DNA from 4 places in the Deinococcus sp. KSM4-11 genome. Region 2 is predicted to be linked to each of the others. Evidence: riboswitches for the same ligand, from Rfam matches in the RefSeq annotation. Region 2 holds a riboswitch; each other region holds the start of a gene.

Region 1 (3,816 bases), on a different contig from region 2:
TACAGGTAGCGTTCGAAGTTGCTGGCCTTGCCGATGTCCATGCTGGGGCTGGATGTGGCGGCGACCTGCGCGGCGGGCCGGACGTGGTACACGCCCGTGGAGAAGAATTCGTACAGGACGTCGTTCTCGTTGCTGGCGACCAGCAGCTGCCCGATGGGAAGGCCCATGCTCCGGGCGAGGAAGCCGGCGAACACGTTCCCGAAGTTCCCCGAGGGCACGCTGAAGTCCACTTCTGTACCGGCGGGCAGGTTCAGGGCGAAGTAGGCCTTGAAGTAATACACGGCCTGCGCCAGCACCCGCGCCCAGTTGATGGAGTTCACGGCTCCGATCTCGAAGCGGGCCTTGAAGTCCGCGTCGGCGTTCACGGCCTTCACGAGATCCTGGCAGTCGTCGAACACGCCTTCCAGGGCGATGTTGAAGATGTTGGGTTCGGTCAGGCTGAACATCTGTGCCTGCTGGAAGGCGCTCATGCGGCCGTGCGGGGAGAGCATGAACACGTTCACGCGGCCCTTGCCGAGCATGGCGTACTCGGCGGCGCTGCCGGTGTCGCCGCTGGTCGCGCCGAGGATGTTCAGGCGCTCGTCACGGGCTTCGAGCACGTACTCGAACATGTGGCCCAGGAACTGCATGGCGATGTCCTTGAATGCCAGGGACGGTCCGTTGCTGAGTTCCAGCAGGTACAGGCCCGAGGTTCCGAGCGGGGTCAGCGGCGTGATGTCCTTGCTGTGAAAGACGTCCGGCGCGTACGTGACATGCAGGATCCTGCGCAGGTCGTGCTCGGGTACGTCGTCGATGAAGGGCCGCATGACCGCGAAGGCCAGTTCCGGGTACGGCAGGCCGCGCAGGGCCTCGAGTTCCTGCGGCCCGAAGGTGGGGATGAACTCGGGCATGGCGAGGCCGCCGTCCGGGGCGAGGCCCGAAAGCAGGACATCCGAGAAGCGGCCCAGGGACTGCGCGCCGCGCGTGGAAACGTACTTCATGGCTCTTTCCTCCCGTGCGCCGCGCGGCCCGGTCGGGGCGCGGCCAATGCTGCCCACTGTACCGAGTCCTGCGCCCGGCGGCCCACGCGGAAGCTAGGGCGCCGCACGAGACGATGGCCGACCGTACCCCAGGCCACACGACCTCACGGCGCACGGGGGCATGGTGTAAACGTTGTCATGGACAGCACATTCTGTCAGACGCTGGGCCCCACCCGCCGGCACCGTCTTCATGATGCCCGGCTCCGACCCCGGATCGTCCTGGGTCTGGCCCCTCTGGAACGGCATGCCTGTCCGGTCATCCGCCCGCGCTGGGTGCGGGAAATACCGATGGTCATGACCGGCCCGTGTGGTCGGCAGCCGACTTTAACAAACCACCATGTCCGATCATGAAGTCGGGCCAGTCTGGGCAGTGCGAGGCTTGTAAGAGGGCTTGCGGCAAGATCAAAGCCTCGCTGGAGAACCACCAGGCGGGAAGAAGCGATGAAGCGTGATCCTGTATGCGGGCACCTGGGACACGTGGAGCTAGTGGTGCGACCGGCTTTTCGACAGCCTTACTTTTGCCTTCCGGTGAAGGTTCGGCCCTATACTCTGCGGCTCACGCTGCAAGAGGAGTTCCCAGATGCTTCGACACGCCCATGCTGTCGCCCTGCCCCCAGATCCACAACCAGGCTGCGCCGCTCACCTGAGTGCCGCGCGCCGAACCCGCGTGCAGTGAGCCCGCGCCCCTGACCTGACCCCTGCGGTCAGCGTCCCCTGCGGCCACCCAGCACCGATCCGGAGAGCGGCTTCACGGCCGTTCCCAGCACCCCCGGCGTTCCTGACGACCGGCGCGGCGTGCTCCGTCGTTCCCACTTCACCGACCGTTCCGCCTTGAGTCCAGGGCGTGAGCCGGGCCGTGACCTGTTCCCTGGAGTCCACCATGAAAGCACTCGTCATCTCCGCCCTGATCGCCCTGTTCGCCACCAGCTGTGGCAGCATGCAGGCCCCCGCCCAGACCGTCTCGGGCCAGACGGTGCAGGGCGCGGCCACGACCACGACGGACACGCAGGCCCCGAAGGTCAGCATGATGATGTTCCCGCAGACGCTGCGGGAAGCGGGGAACGTGTTCTTCCAGCTGTCCACCCGTGACGACGTGAACGTGGCGCGGGTCGTGCTGAACATCGACGGGAAGCCCTTCGTGAACGACAACACGGCGTACAACTCCTACGCGAAATTCTTCGGGGCCCAGGACAATGGCAAGCACACGGTGACCGTGCAGGTGTTCGACAGCGCCCGCAACGTCACGGAGTACACGCAGGACTTTCAGGTGGACATCAGCAAGTAGGCCCGCGCCCGCGCGGTTACGTCATCGACTCCGTCACCGCAAGCCCACACCTCACCGGTTCCTCCGCGTTCCTGACGCCGGGCGGAACCGGCTTCCCATGGTGGGCGTGACAACTGTCACCCCGGGCGCCTGACACGCGGCACTGGGAACGCGGCGGGCCGGAGCGCACCCTGTGGGCATGACGAACGCGATCGAGCTGCGGAACGTGGACAAGACCTTCGGGAAGGTCACGGCCCTGCGCGGCCTGAACCTGGACATCCGCGCCGGGGAACTGACGGCGCTGCTCGGGCCGAACGGCGCCGGGAAGACCACGGCGATCTCGCTGATGCTGGGCCTGGGCGCACCCACGGCCGGGCAGGTGCGTGTGCTGGGCGGCAACCCACGGCAGGACGACGTGCGCCGCCGCATCGGTTCCATGCCGCAGGAGAGTGCCCTGCCGCCCGCGCTGAAGGTGAGCGAGGCCGTGGAACTGTTCGCGCGCTTCTACCCCGCCCCGCTGGCCGCGTCCCAGGCCCTGGCGCTCGCCGACCTGGGGAGCGTGGCCGGGCGGCGGGCGGGCGCGCTGTCCGGCGGGCAGAAGCGGCGGCTGGCCTTCGCGCTGGCCGTGGTGGGCAACCCGGAGGTGCTGCTGATCGACGAGCCGACGACCGGCATGGACGCGCAGAGCCGGCAGGCGTTCTGGGTGGCCGTGACGGAACTGAAGGACGCGGGCCGCACGATCCTGCTCACCACGCACTACCTGGAGGAAGCCGAGCGCGCCGCCGACCGCGTGATCGTGATGAACGCGGGCGCGGTGCTGGCCGACGGCACGCCGGAACAGCTGCGTTCCCAGGCGGGCGGCGCGCGAGTGCGCTTCACGAGCGACCTCGTGCTGGCCGAGCTGCACCGCCTGCCGGGGGTGGACTCGGCCGAGGTGGATGCCCACGGGCACGCGGATCTGCGCACCCGCACGCCCGAGGCGCTGCTGACCGCCCTGATCCGCCAGGGCACGCCCTTCACGGAACTGGAGGTCAGCCGCGCCAGCCTGGAGGACGCCTTCCTGAACTTGACCGCCACGCCTCCTGCCCAGACCAGCTCCTCTGCCACCAAGGAAGTGACCGCATGACCTCCCGCACTGTCCAGCCTGCCCAGACCGTCAGCCTGCCCACGCCCGCCCCCTCCGCCCGCCGCGCGCCGCTGCTGCCGGCGCTGGGCACCCTGGCCCTGGCGGAGCTGCGGCGCATGCTGCGCAACCCGATGTTCGCGGTGGGCACCATCGGCTTTCCGGTCATCTTCTTCTCGCTGTTCGGCCTGAGCGCCGTGAACGAGACGACGGATCAGGGGTTCAAGGTCGGGCCGCTGATCCTGGTGAACTTCGGCGCGTACTCGCTGCTCTCGCTGTCGATGTTCTCGTTCGGGTCGGCCGTGGCGCTGGAACGCACGGGCGGGTGGCTGCGGCTGCTGCGCGCGTCGCCCATGCCCACGGCGCTGTACTTCGCCGGGAAGCTGCTGGCCGCGCTGTGCTTCAGCGCC
Region 2 (3,816 bases):
CCTGGACACCTTCCTGATCGCGAAGTTCTACTCGAAAGCGGCACTGGGCACCTACAGCCGGACGTTCAGCACGCTGGCCATGCCCGCCACGAACTTCGCCATGAGCCTCTCGAGGGTACTGGCGCCATCGTTCAGTGCCGTGCAGGATGAACCCGAACGCCTGCGCCGCGCCTATCTGTCGGGCCTGCGCGCGATGGCACTGGTGATCTTCAGCGCCGCCGGCTGCATCATCATCGACGCGCCCGAAATCGTGAAGGTCATGCTCGGCCCCCAGTACCTCGATTCCATCACGCTGATGCAGACCTTCGCGCTGTTTATTCCCTTTGCCGTCCTCACCAACCTCTCGGCCGTGCTGGCAGAGGCCACGGCACGCCTGAATGTGAAGATCGCCATTCAGGCGGTGTACTTCGTCGCCCTGGCCACAGCCTTCTGGACGACCTACCGCCTGGGCGGGCAGGTTGAACAGATTGCCATCGTGCTCGTGGCAGCCAGCATGGTGCGTAGCGTCGCCTACGCCTTCGTGGCCCGCCAGATCATCGGAGGCAGCGGCCGTGAGATTGCCCTGTCGTACGGGCTGGGCGGCCTCTATTTCGTGGGCTCGGCCCTGCTGACAGCCGCCGTCGTCTTCACCCTCAGGGCCATCAATGTTCCCCTCCCGCTCCTGTTCGTAACGGAACTCCTCCTCGGTGCGGCCGTGCTGGCGGGTGTCGTTCTGCTCGGGCCGCCCAGCGAACTGCAGCAGATGGCGCGCACCAGTCTGCAGCAACTTCGGGGCAGACTGGCCGGCACCCCTGGCTGAGCCTTTTCGAAAGCCCAGTGTGAGGCCGCGCCAGCCATCTGCGAGCGCGGCTTCATCCATGCGGAGTCCGTTCTGCTCGGACAATCCAGCCAACGATTGCGAAGGTCAGTGACCTCAAGGAAGTGGGGCGCCATCCAATGGCTCGCAGGCGCCGGGTCGGGGAGTCGGGCCACGCAGAGACCTACGGCGTCCCGCTTACATCACCGCTCTGGAATCCGCCGAACCTCGACCACTTCTGCCCGGTGAAGTGCCTGAGAGTCACCTGAGGTCAGATTCCGTTTTCAATCTGAAGTCACCCGGCCAGGTCAGGCGAGTTGGCAGACGCTTGGAGCCACTTAGCACGCCACATTCAGCATGTATGGCGTCACGGTACACCCGACTGGCGGTTGTCAGATTGCACCTCAAGAATCCAAGTATTTATCCAGCCCATGACACGCCCCTGAATGGGGGACGCCTGGAGCCATGAAATCGGGAAATGTCGGCTCAGACGTCATCCCCGGCCGTTTGCCCTGGAAACGGGCAATGACGACACGCTGGATTCCTGACAGGCTTCTGACGGCCCAATCTCACCTTCTTAACGAAGTGAAGCATGACGAGGAACCCTCTCCACTCCGTTCCAGTGGGAACGCAGCCTGAGCGCGTGGCTCCCATCTTCACGCACGAGGACTTCATGAAGCTTTCTTCAGCCCACTCTTAATGTGATGAAAGTGTCGTGAAGCGTTGAGCATCATGAACCCGTCAGAGAGCAGACGCATCCGCGTCATCCGAGACCTATCACCGAAACGGCAAACCTTCCGTGAGGAAGGGACGCAAAGCCACGGAACTCGCTCATCGAGTCCGCCGGGCTACCGAAGGAAGGTACCTCATGAACGTTTTCCGCTCTTCCCGTGCCCCTGTTTCTGCCACGCTGCTCGCCTTCACACTCGCAATGTCCCTGGCCGCCTGTTCCAGTTCCACTCCGGACGTCCCCGCGGAAGCCAGCGTCCCGGCGGCCGAGGACGCCACGCTGCCGACCGGCGCGGACGTGACCACGGACACGCCCCTCTACGCGGAAGCCCTCGCCCTCAAGAGCGGCGACAATCCCCTGAGCGGCGCCATCTGGACGTCCGCCACCAACGGGTACGGCCCAGTCGAACTCAACAAGAGCAACGGCCAGAACGTGGCCGGTGACGGCCGCAACCTCACCCTGGCCGGGAAGACGTACACCACCGGCTACGGCGTGCACGCCAATTCGAAGATCACCTTCGCCCTGGACGCCACCTGCACCAGCTTGACAGCGGATATCGGTGTTGACGACGAGGTGGGCACGAAGGGCTCGGTCATCTTCCAGGTGTACTCCGACAGCACGAAACTGTACGACTCCGGCATCATGACCGGCGCCAGCGCGACCAAGAGCATCAAGGTCGACCTCACCGGCCGGAGCACCATGCAGCTCGTGGTCACGGACGCCGGCAACGGCAACGCCTCCGACCACGCCGACTGGGCCACGCCCATCCTCCACGGCTGCGCGCCCATCGCCACAGCGCCGACGGCCACCGCTGCCGATGTGGCCGGCACGACCTACGTGAAACTCGTCACGGAAGGCCACGACTTCACCGTGACGGGCACCCAGACGGTGCGCTACGGCGTGGATACCCGCTGGGCCTACAAGTCCGTGACGGGCACCGGCACCTGCAACAACCTGTTCTTCGGCAGCGATCCCGCAAAATTCGTGAACAAGAGCTGTTACCTGGTGGTTCCGCCGGCCACGGTACCGGCACCCACCCCCACGCCCGCACCCACCCCGGCTCCGACGCCCGCTCCCACACCGACGCCTGCTCCCGCACCGGCTCCGACACCCGCGCCCGATCCTGTTCCCGCGCCGACGCCGGCCCCTGATCCCACGCCGGCACCCGCACCTGCTCCGGCGCCTACGCCCGCGCCTGATCCCACTCCGGCTCCGACGCCCGCTCCCGCACCGACGCCCGCGCCCACCCCGGCTCCGACGCCCGCACCGGCTCCGGCTCCGGCTCCCACCGTCCTGACCTACGCCGCCCCGATCACCATCACCAAGGGCGGCACGTATACCGGAGCGTGGGAGAGCCTCAACCCGGCGGTTCCCGCCGTGACGGTCAAGACGACGGAACCCGTCATCATCGAGAACTGCTCGGTGCGCGGCAAGGGCATCCTGATCTCGGCCCCGTGGTCCAATGCCACCCTGACCGTGCGCGGCTGCACCGGACAGGGCCTGAACCCGAATGACGTCACCCGCACGCCCGGCCGGTTCGTCAGCGCCGAGGGCTTCGTCTCCATCCTGATCGAGCGCAATACCTTCGCCAACACCAGCGGGATCTACCTCAACGCCTGGCGGGGCACGGCGGCCACCCCCACCACGATCACCGTGCGCCAGAACGTCGCCCGTGACATCGAAGGCCGCTACAGCGACGGCCACGGTGGGTTCCAGAACGGCAAGTTCTACCGCGTGCAGTTCGTGCAGCTGAACGCCGTCCAGAATGCCCCCCGCGTGGACATCGGCTGGAACCGCGTCGATGAAACGCCCCGCGCCTCCCACGTCGAAGACACCGTGAACCTGTACGCCTCCAGCGGCGTGGCCGGCAGCCCGATCCGCGTCCACCACAACCTGATCAACGGAGCGTACGCCGGTGATCCCTCGGCCAGCTACACCGGCGGCGGCATCATGCTCGGCGACGGCGGCGGCGCATACCAGGAAGCCTCGGACAACGTCATTCTCGAAACCAGCAACTACGGCGTCGCGGCGGCCGGCGGCAACTACCTCACCATCAAGAACAACGTGGTGCTCGGCACCGGGAAGCTGGCAGACGGCACCTTGCTCGACGCTGACACCGACGCTGGAATCTACATCCGCAACTACTCCGGCGACCCCGCGCACATCGCCTCGAGTGTCGTGGCCTCGGGCAACACGGTCGGCTGGGGGAACCCCTCGACCAGCAACCCCAACGCCCGCTGGGACCTGTCGATCAGCGCTTCGGCCGGCGTGGACGGCGGGAACACCCGGG
Region 3 (3,816 bases), on a different contig from region 2:
CCCCGTTCCGAAGTCGTCCAGTGCGGTGTGGATCCCCAGGTCGCTGAGCTGCTGAATGATTGAGGCGTAGCGCTCGGGCTCCAGCAGGCAACTCTCGGTCAGTTCCAGACACAGTTGGTGGGGCACAATCCGTGTCTCACGCACGACAGCCTCAATGTGGCTAACAAAATCGGGCTGCTGGAATTCCACGGCGCTGACATTCACCGATACCCGGCTGATCTGGCCGCGGCTGACCGCTTCTGCGGCAGCCCGCAGGACCCAGCGACCAATCGGTACGATGAGGCCCGACGCCTCGGCCAGCGGAATAAACGTCAGCGGACTGACCACCCCGGACGGACGCATCCAGCGCAGCAGCGCTTCGTGCCCCACGACGTGCAGAGTCCGGGCCTCGACCAGCGGCTGAAAGACCAGCCGAAGCTCGTCGCGCTCGATGGCGTGATGCAGCGCCGTCAACTGTTCGATCGCAATCGGGGTACGCTGATCGAGGTCGGTATTGAAGAAAGCGTACCCACCGCCGGCGCGTTTGACCCGGTACATGGCGGCGTCAGCCTGACTCAGCAGGGTGTCCGGTGTCTGGGTATTGTCCGGGTACAGACTCAGCCCAACGCTGCAGCGGATAAAGGTCTCCTGGCCGCCCAGACGGAACGGCGGATCGAACGCAGCCACGATCCGCCGGATCACGCTTTCGGCGTCTTCGGCTGAACGCACATCGGTCAGCAGGAGGGTGAACTCGTCGCCGCACATCCGGGCCGTCACATCGCTGGTGGCCGTCGCGTGTTTGAGCCGCTGCGACACCTGCTGCAGCAACTCGTCTCCCACCGCATGCCCAAGCGTGTCGTTGATCACTTTGAAGCGGTTGAGGTCGAGGAGCCCCACGACCACCTTCTCGCCCGAAGACTCAGCCCGCCGGCAGGCCTGGGTCAGCAGTTGCCGGAAATAGGCGCGGTTGGGCAGCCCCGTCAGCGTGTCATGCAGGGCCATGCTCCCAAGCTCCCGAACTGCCTGACGCAGGTTAAGTGCGTCCATGGTCATGGCGGCGAACGATTGCAGCAGGGCCTCCTGCTCAGCAGTGAACTCGCGCGGACGGTGGTCGAGTACGCAGAACGTTCCGAGCTTGTGTCCGTAGGGAGACAGCAGGGGCGCCCCAGCGTAGAAGCGCAGATGCGGATCCCCCGTGACGTTTGGGTACGCTTGGAGCCGCTGATCCTCGGTGGCGTCCGGAATAACCATCACACCGTCCTGGGCAATGGCCAGCGAGCAGAAGGAGATGGTTCTGGGGGTCTGGGCCTCGTTCATGCCGACCCTGGCCTTGAACCATTGTCGATCCTCATCCACGAAGGTCACCAGGGCCATGGGCATCTCGAAGAACTGTGAGGCCATGGTGACCAAGCGGTCGAATTGAGGCTCAGGCAGGCTGTCGAGGATGCTGTACGTGTACAGGGCCTCCAAGCGCCGCTGCTCCTCGCCAACGTCAACAATGCCGCGTCGACTTTTGATTCCGGAAAGTTCAGAGGAGTCCATAGCGGCACAATGGGCGCTGTCTCGTCACACATCTATGAATTCAAGATCATGGCTGAACATGTGCTCGGATCCACTCGTTTCCGAAGCGGCGACGCCCCTCGCCCTCATGGACAGGAGCAGGATCACCAGGTGATGGATCATGGAACTTACTGTTTCATACGACTTTTCCATCCGGTTACCCCTCTGAACGGAGGCAGACAGTGCTCAGGCGCCCTCGCCAGACTTCACGGATTGGTGATATCGCCTTCACTGCCTGGAACCAGTCAGATTTTTGTAAGAACAGAAACACAAGTATCTCCCCACTTCGTTCAGGGAACCGAACGGAGAGAAGCAATGAACCTCGTCCTGTAAGACCGGGCACCTCGGACGAGGGGAGCAAGTGGTGCGACCGACTTTTCGTCCTGCTGATAACCGTTACACAACGGTTTGCAGCCCTCATCCCCTGGAGCATTTGCTTCCAGACAGGAGTCCCTGATGCGTCACTTTAAGAGCTTTGCCCTGCTGTCCGCCCTGATGCTGTCCGGTGCTGCGTTTGCCGTTGATCCGGCAGACTCGACCGATGTTGCCATTACCAACGGTGCCTCTGACACCATCGTTGCCGCCCCTAGCGCAACGATGGCTGCTGGCGGGAAGACTGGCACGTCTTCTCTGTCCTGGACGACCGCGGCGGCTTCTCCTAATCCTCGCAAGATTGTGGCGAGCGTTGTGGGAAGCGACTTCAAGACGAACGTCATGTCGCTGAGCGTGGTGGCGGGGGCTATTGCTGCCGACGGTAGCTTGACTGGATCTGGCACCGCTGCTGATGCGCTGGTCTTGAGCCCCAGCAATCCGAGTGGCGATCTGATTACCGCCATTGACGCCTATGACGCCGGACACACTACCGTCAGTTACACCGCCTCTACCGCGGCTGCTGGCTTCGAAGACAGCACCATCACTGTTACATTCACCATCACTGCCGACGGCGTCTAAGCCTGATGAAGCATTGGAAGGGCAACCGACGTTGCCCTTCCAACGCTCTTTTTACTTCCGGAGGATCCATGCGCCACCGTACTTTCGTTCTCCTCGCGCTCCTGCCACTTCTGTCGGGCCCTGCTGTGGCCGCGACCGGGGTGGTGGGCCAGCTCCTCTACAGTCTGGGCGTCCGTCCGGGGCAGACCAGTCACCTCTCGATCACCCTCTCAAATACCGGCGCTCAGGCCGAAACCGTCGGGCTTAGCCTGGAAGACCTGCGGGTTACTCCGGCCAACACTGCCTTTCTGCCCGCAGGAACGCTGGACAGCAGCAACAGCAGCTGGATTACGCTCCCTGCCGCCGCGGTGACCGTCCCCGCGGGCAGCACCAAAACGCTCGACCTGAACATCAAGGTTCCAGCCGGAGCCACGGCCGGCAGCCACTGGAGCGCGTTGATTGTCCAGCCGCAGGGGGCCCCATCCGCCCCCAAAGCCGGGGTCAGCGTGAATACACGCTATGCCGTTCAGCTCATTACCACCGTCCCTGGGGGCGCTGCCAAGGTCAACTTTGCCAGGCCGCAACTGTCACGCAGCGGTGCCGATGTGAACCTGGGCGTCGATCTGCTGAATGACGGTACGGCGTCCATCGTTCCCGAGTTCCGTGCCGAGGTCTATGACGCGCAGGGCAAGCTTGTGGCGCAGGCGCAGGCCGGCAAGAAGCGGCTGTACCCGGGCGGCGGCGCGCACGTCGATTTCAAGCTGGGGGCACTGGCCGCCGCCAGGTACACCTTCGTGGTTCTGGCCAACGACGGCGTGAATCCGGTGATGGGTGCCCGCTACACCGTCAACGTCGGGAACTGACATGCGGGCTGCGGTGCTGACCCTGAGCCTGCTGCTCTCCAGCGCCGCGGGCATCCAGGTCGTCACACCCTCCGGGGAGCAGGCGATCCGAGCCGGTCAGCCGCTGACCCTGGTCTTTCAGCTTCACAACGACACCCAGACCGAATGGAGCGGCACGCCTGAGCTGCAGCTGCCGCCGGGCTGGCGCGCCCTGTTTCCGCCGGAAGCTGTACAGCTCCAACCCGGAAGCGACACCACCCTCCTGCTACCGGTCGAGGCTCCTGGCTCCGCCGCCGCAGGACCGTATGCGGTCAGTGTCATCGCTTCAGGCATCCAGGCCACGGCCGCTGTCCGCATTCCGCCGCGCCGGAACGTGACCATCCGCCCGGAGGACGAGGACACCCTGGGCCTGGATGGAAAGGTGACGGCCACCTTCGTGGTTCGCAACGATGGCAACGTTCCCGAAGTCCTCCGTTTCAGCGCAGATGCGCCGGCCCTCCAAGTC
Region 4 (3,816 bases), on a different contig from region 2:
CCCCAGGGATGAAGTCCAGTACCGGCAGCTGATGGATCAGCACGCCATCATCTACCTGCTGGCGGCCAGCGTGGTCTTCGACCGGACGCTGGCGCTGTCAGTGGGCGGATTTCCACTGCTGACCGCCGCCGAGGACGTCGGCCTGTGGAGCCGGATGGCCGACCATGCGCCCGTGCTGGCCCTGCCCGAGCGCCTCGTGAACTACCGGGTGCATTCCGGCAGTACGAGTGGCCGCAAGCTGCACCTTCAACGCCTGGAACTTGAATTCATCCGGCGCGGCAACCTCCGGCGCCATACCGGTCAGCAGGGACTGGCCTTCGAGCAGTTCATGGCCGAGTGGCATGCTGAACCGGCCGCCGCCCGGCGGGCCTTCGAGCGGGAGTCCGCCAGCCTGAATGCCTACCGGATCGCTGGGGGCCTGCTGGCCGACCGGCGGCCCTCCGGCCTCGTGTGGCTGGCCCGCAGCATCGCGCTGAATCCAGCCGGACGCCTGCGGCGCGTGGCCACCCAGCTCAACCTGTGGGGCCGCGTTCGTCGCCGCTCCCGTCCTGCTCCACCGGCCCCCTGAGGTCACGGCGCAGAACCGGGGCGGCGGGCTATCGTGGCGATATGGGCAGAGGACTCCAGACGCGAATGCTGCGGCCCCACGGGTGCCCGATCCAATGACGGAGCCGCTGCGCCCGGATCACTTCGATGCCGATCCGGTTCGTCTGGCACGTGACCTGCTTGGAGGGACGCTGATCCGCGTCACGGCGCAGGGCGCCCGGCTGACGGGCAGGATCGTGGAGGTCGAGGCGTACGACTGTCCACGCGATCCCGCGTGTACGGCCGGGCGCTTCCATGCCGCGCGTTCCGCCGACATGGCCATCGCGCCGGGCCACTGGCTGTTCTGGATGGCGCACGGGCACCCGCTCCTGCAGGTGTCGTGCCGCCCCCTGGGTGTGGCCGCCAGCGTGCTGATCCGGGCCATCGAGCCGCTGGAGGGGCTGGGGCACATGCTCACGAACCGGCCCGTGACGCGCGAGCGTGACCTGACGAACGGCCCGGCCAAGCTGGTCTACGCCCTGGGACTGGAGCCTGCGCGGGTGGCCGGAACCGTGGTGAATAGTTCGGCGCTGCACCTGCACCGGCCACCGGTCGCCGTCCCAGACGGAGCGGTCGAGGTCACGGCCCGGATCGGCATCCGGGAGGGCCGCACCCTGCCGTGGCGCTTCGTGCTGAGGGGAAACCCATGGGTATCGCCCGCGACACCGAGCATGGAACTGGCCTCGGTGCCGGCCGACTAGATCAGGCCGCCCGCGTGGGGACGCGGGCGGCCTAGTCAGCACGGGATCAGTGGAAGCTGCTGAGGGTCGCGCTGGAATCGCCCAGGGTGAAGGTCAGGCTGCAGCCGGCCATGGCGTCGTTGTCGGCGCTGATCTTGGCGCTGACGCTGACGTCGTTCTTGCCGCCGGTGGTCAGGATCATCAGGGCCTTGGGGACATTGGCGTCACCCTTGCCGACTGACACGCTCTTGGCCTCCAGCGAGTAGGTGCTGGTGCCCACGCCGGAGTCCGTGCGGGTCGCCGCGATGTTGAGGTTGGGCGTGGCGCTGAGGGTGACGGCGCCCGCCTTGTTCGAGGAGTCCCACACCGACACGGCGAAGGCATCGACGGTCAGCGTGAATGAGGCAGGCATCGCGCACGCGCCCGTCATGACCACGGACTTCAGGCTGGCCTTGATCTCGGCGGCGTAGGGCTTGATGCCTAGCGGAATGGACGAGGTATCGAGGTCGTCGAAGGAGCCGGCCGGGATGGTGGAGCTGGTGTCGTACTGGATGGACGTGCCGACCCGCTGGACGGTCAGCGGGCTGGAGCTCGTGAGCGTCGCGCCGTTCAGGTGGGCGGGGTTGCTGATGGTCTGGGGCGGGATGGCGGCGCCGACGATGCTGCCGCAACTCGCCAGCAGGGGGAGGCCGGCGCTGAGCCAGGCCAGGGTCTTGAGCTTCATGGGTTCTCCTCGTTCGGTCTCACCATTGGCTCGCTTCGCCCCAGGTGACCGGGTAGGGGGCGAAGGTCATGGCCTCCGAGGGCATCGGGTGACGGACGTCACCGGCCAAAGTGAACCTCTGGTTGCTGCCAGTCTGTCGACGGGGCTCTGACAGGATTCTCACCCAGGCGCCAGCCGCCTGCCAGACGGCCTTTCACGCACCCCATCACCCTGTGTGGAGACGTCCCGACACTGGACGGAAATATGATAAGCGTCATACTCTGAACCCATGACAGCCCGGAACCCCTCTCCACGCTGGAGACCATGATGACCTCACCGCAGCGCACCCGCACGTATACCTGGGGCGACCCCCTCGGCGGCGCGGACGCGGCCCGCCGAATGAGCGGCCTGGACTACCTGCGGGCCATGGCCCGCGGCGACTACCCCGCTCCACCGATCGCCGACAGCCTGGACTTCACGCTCGCCCAAGAGGACGACATCCAGCCGGGCAGGGTCACCTTCCGCATGACCCCGCAGGAATTTCACTACAACCCCATCGGCAGCGTCCACGGCGGCGTGTTCGCCACGCTGCTTGACTCCGCGCTGGGCTGTGCCATCCACACGCGGCTGCCCGCCGGCGTCGGCTACACCACCCTGGAACTCAGCGTCCGGTACCTGCGGCCCCTGCTGGCCGGCATGGGCGAGGTGCGCGCCACCGCCGAGGTCGTCAGCGTCTCCCGGCAGATCGCCACCGCCGAGGCCCGCCTGCTGGACGCCGGGGATCGCCTGTGCGCCACCGCCACCACCACCTGCCTGATCCTGCGCCCCGAGGCCGCCCGCCGCGAAGGAGCCACGCCATGACCGAAACCGATCCCCGGATGCTCAGCACCACCGACACGCTCATCGACCACCTCGGTATTCAAATGCTGGAGGTCAGCGGCACCCGCGTCGTCGCCACCATGCCCGTCGAGGCCCGCACCCATCAGCCCATGGGCCTGCTGCACGGCGGGGCCAGCGTCGCCCTGGCGGAGACTGTCGCCAGCCTCGGCGCCCACCTCAGCGTGGCCGACCAGGGCTTGACCGCCGTGGGGCTGGAAATCAACGCCAATCACCTGCGCGGCGTCCGCAGCGGCCTCGTCACGGCCACGGCCACGGCCATCCACCAGGGCCGCAGTACCCAGGTCTGGCAGATCGACATCGTGGACGGGCAGGGCCGGGCTGTCTGTACGTCGCGCTGCACGCTGGCGATCATTCCCGCCACGCGGAGCTGATACCTCTCAGGAGGGGAGGCTCGTCATGCAGGCCGTGCCAGGAGCGCGGCCACTCCCTGCACGGCCGTCAGGGTGCCCGCCTGCACCTGAAGCCGGACGGCCTGCAGGCGCTGCGTGTCCAGCCCCTCCCGGAAGGCCCGCCACGCGGCCTCGCGCAGCAGGTCGTCGAACCACTGGGCAGTCTGCGTGTGGCGTTTTGCCGTCAGGTCGGTGGCGTGCGTATAGCGTTCCACGGTCTCCCATACGGCCTCCAGCCCCTCGCCGGTCAGGGCGGAGGCCCGCAGCGCCACGGGCCGCCACGGCGCGGCATGCGGCGTGAGCAGGGTCAGCGCGGTGCGGAGTTCCGTCTGGGCGCGCACCGCCGCCTGAGGACTGACGTCGGCCTTGTTCACCACGCAGATGTCGGCGAGTTCCATGATGCCGCGCTTGATGCCCTGTAACTCGTCCCCGGCGTTCGGGAGGGTCAGCAGGACGAACAGGTCCGTCATGGCGGCCACCTGCGTCTCGCTCTGGCCCACGCCCACGGTCTCGACCAGGATCACGTCGTATCCGGCGGCCTCGCACAGTGTGATCGCCT

Evidence for each region. Region 2 has a riboswitch for cyclic di-GMP ahead of E7T09_RS22085 (NPCBM/NEW2 domain-containing protein). Riboswitches for the same ligand answer to the same signal wherever they lie in the genome.
Region 1: another riboswitch for cyclic di-GMP. It lies ahead of E7T09_RS21520 (Ig-like domain-containing protein); the one in region 2 lies ahead of E7T09_RS22085 (NPCBM/NEW2 domain-containing protein).
Region 3: another riboswitch for cyclic di-GMP. It lies ahead of E7T09_RS20330 (hypothetical protein); the one in region 2 lies ahead of E7T09_RS22085 (NPCBM/NEW2 domain-containing protein).
Region 4: another riboswitch for cyclic di-GMP. It lies ahead of E7T09_RS05780 (hypothetical protein); the one in region 2 lies ahead of E7T09_RS22085 (NPCBM/NEW2 domain-containing protein).

What each region holds. Positions count from the first base shown of each region.
Region 1 is NZ_SSNX01000012.1:54,162-57,977, reverse strand. Features, by position in the region: gene thrC (threonine synthase) at 1-980, opposite strand, end outside; cyclic di-GMP riboswitch class II at 1,445-1,529, shown strand; gene E7T09_RS21520 (Ig-like domain-containing protein) at 1,900-2,304, shown strand; gene E7T09_RS21515 (ABC transporter ATP-binding protein) at 2,483-3,409, shown strand; gene E7T09_RS21510 (ABC transporter permease) at 3,406-3,816, shown strand, end outside.
Region 2 is NZ_SSNX01000002.1:516,320-520,135, reverse strand. Features, by position in the region: gene E7T09_RS09430 (lipopolysaccharide biosynthesis protein) at 1-799, shown strand, start outside; cyclic di-GMP riboswitch class I at 1,574-1,652, shown strand; gene E7T09_RS22085 (NPCBM/NEW2 domain-containing protein) at 1,665-3,816, shown strand, end outside.
Region 3 is NZ_SSNX01000010.1:87,868-91,683, reverse strand. Features, by position in the region: gene E7T09_RS20335 (bifunctional diguanylate cyclase/phosphodiesterase) at 1-1,521, opposite strand, end outside; cyclic di-GMP riboswitch class II at 1,839-1,924, shown strand; gene E7T09_RS20330 (hypothetical protein) at 1,996-2,490, shown strand; gene E7T09_RS20325 (hypothetical protein) at 2,634-3,332, shown strand; gene E7T09_RS20320 (NEW3 domain-containing protein) at 3,334-3,816, shown strand, end outside.
Region 4 is NZ_SSNX01000001.1:1,151,993-1,155,808, reverse strand. Features, by position in the region: gene E7T09_RS05790 (glycosyltransferase family A protein) at 1-568, shown strand, start outside; gene E7T09_RS05785 (DNA-3-methyladenine glycosylase) at 663-1,286, shown strand; gene E7T09_RS05780 (hypothetical protein) at 1,333-1,989, opposite strand; cyclic di-GMP riboswitch class II at 1,992-2,075, opposite strand; gene E7T09_RS05775 (PaaI family thioesterase) at 2,293-2,829, shown strand; gene E7T09_RS05770 (hotdog fold thioesterase) at 2,826-3,239, shown strand; gene meaB (methylmalonyl Co-A mutase-associated GTPase MeaB) at 3,263-3,816, opposite strand, start outside.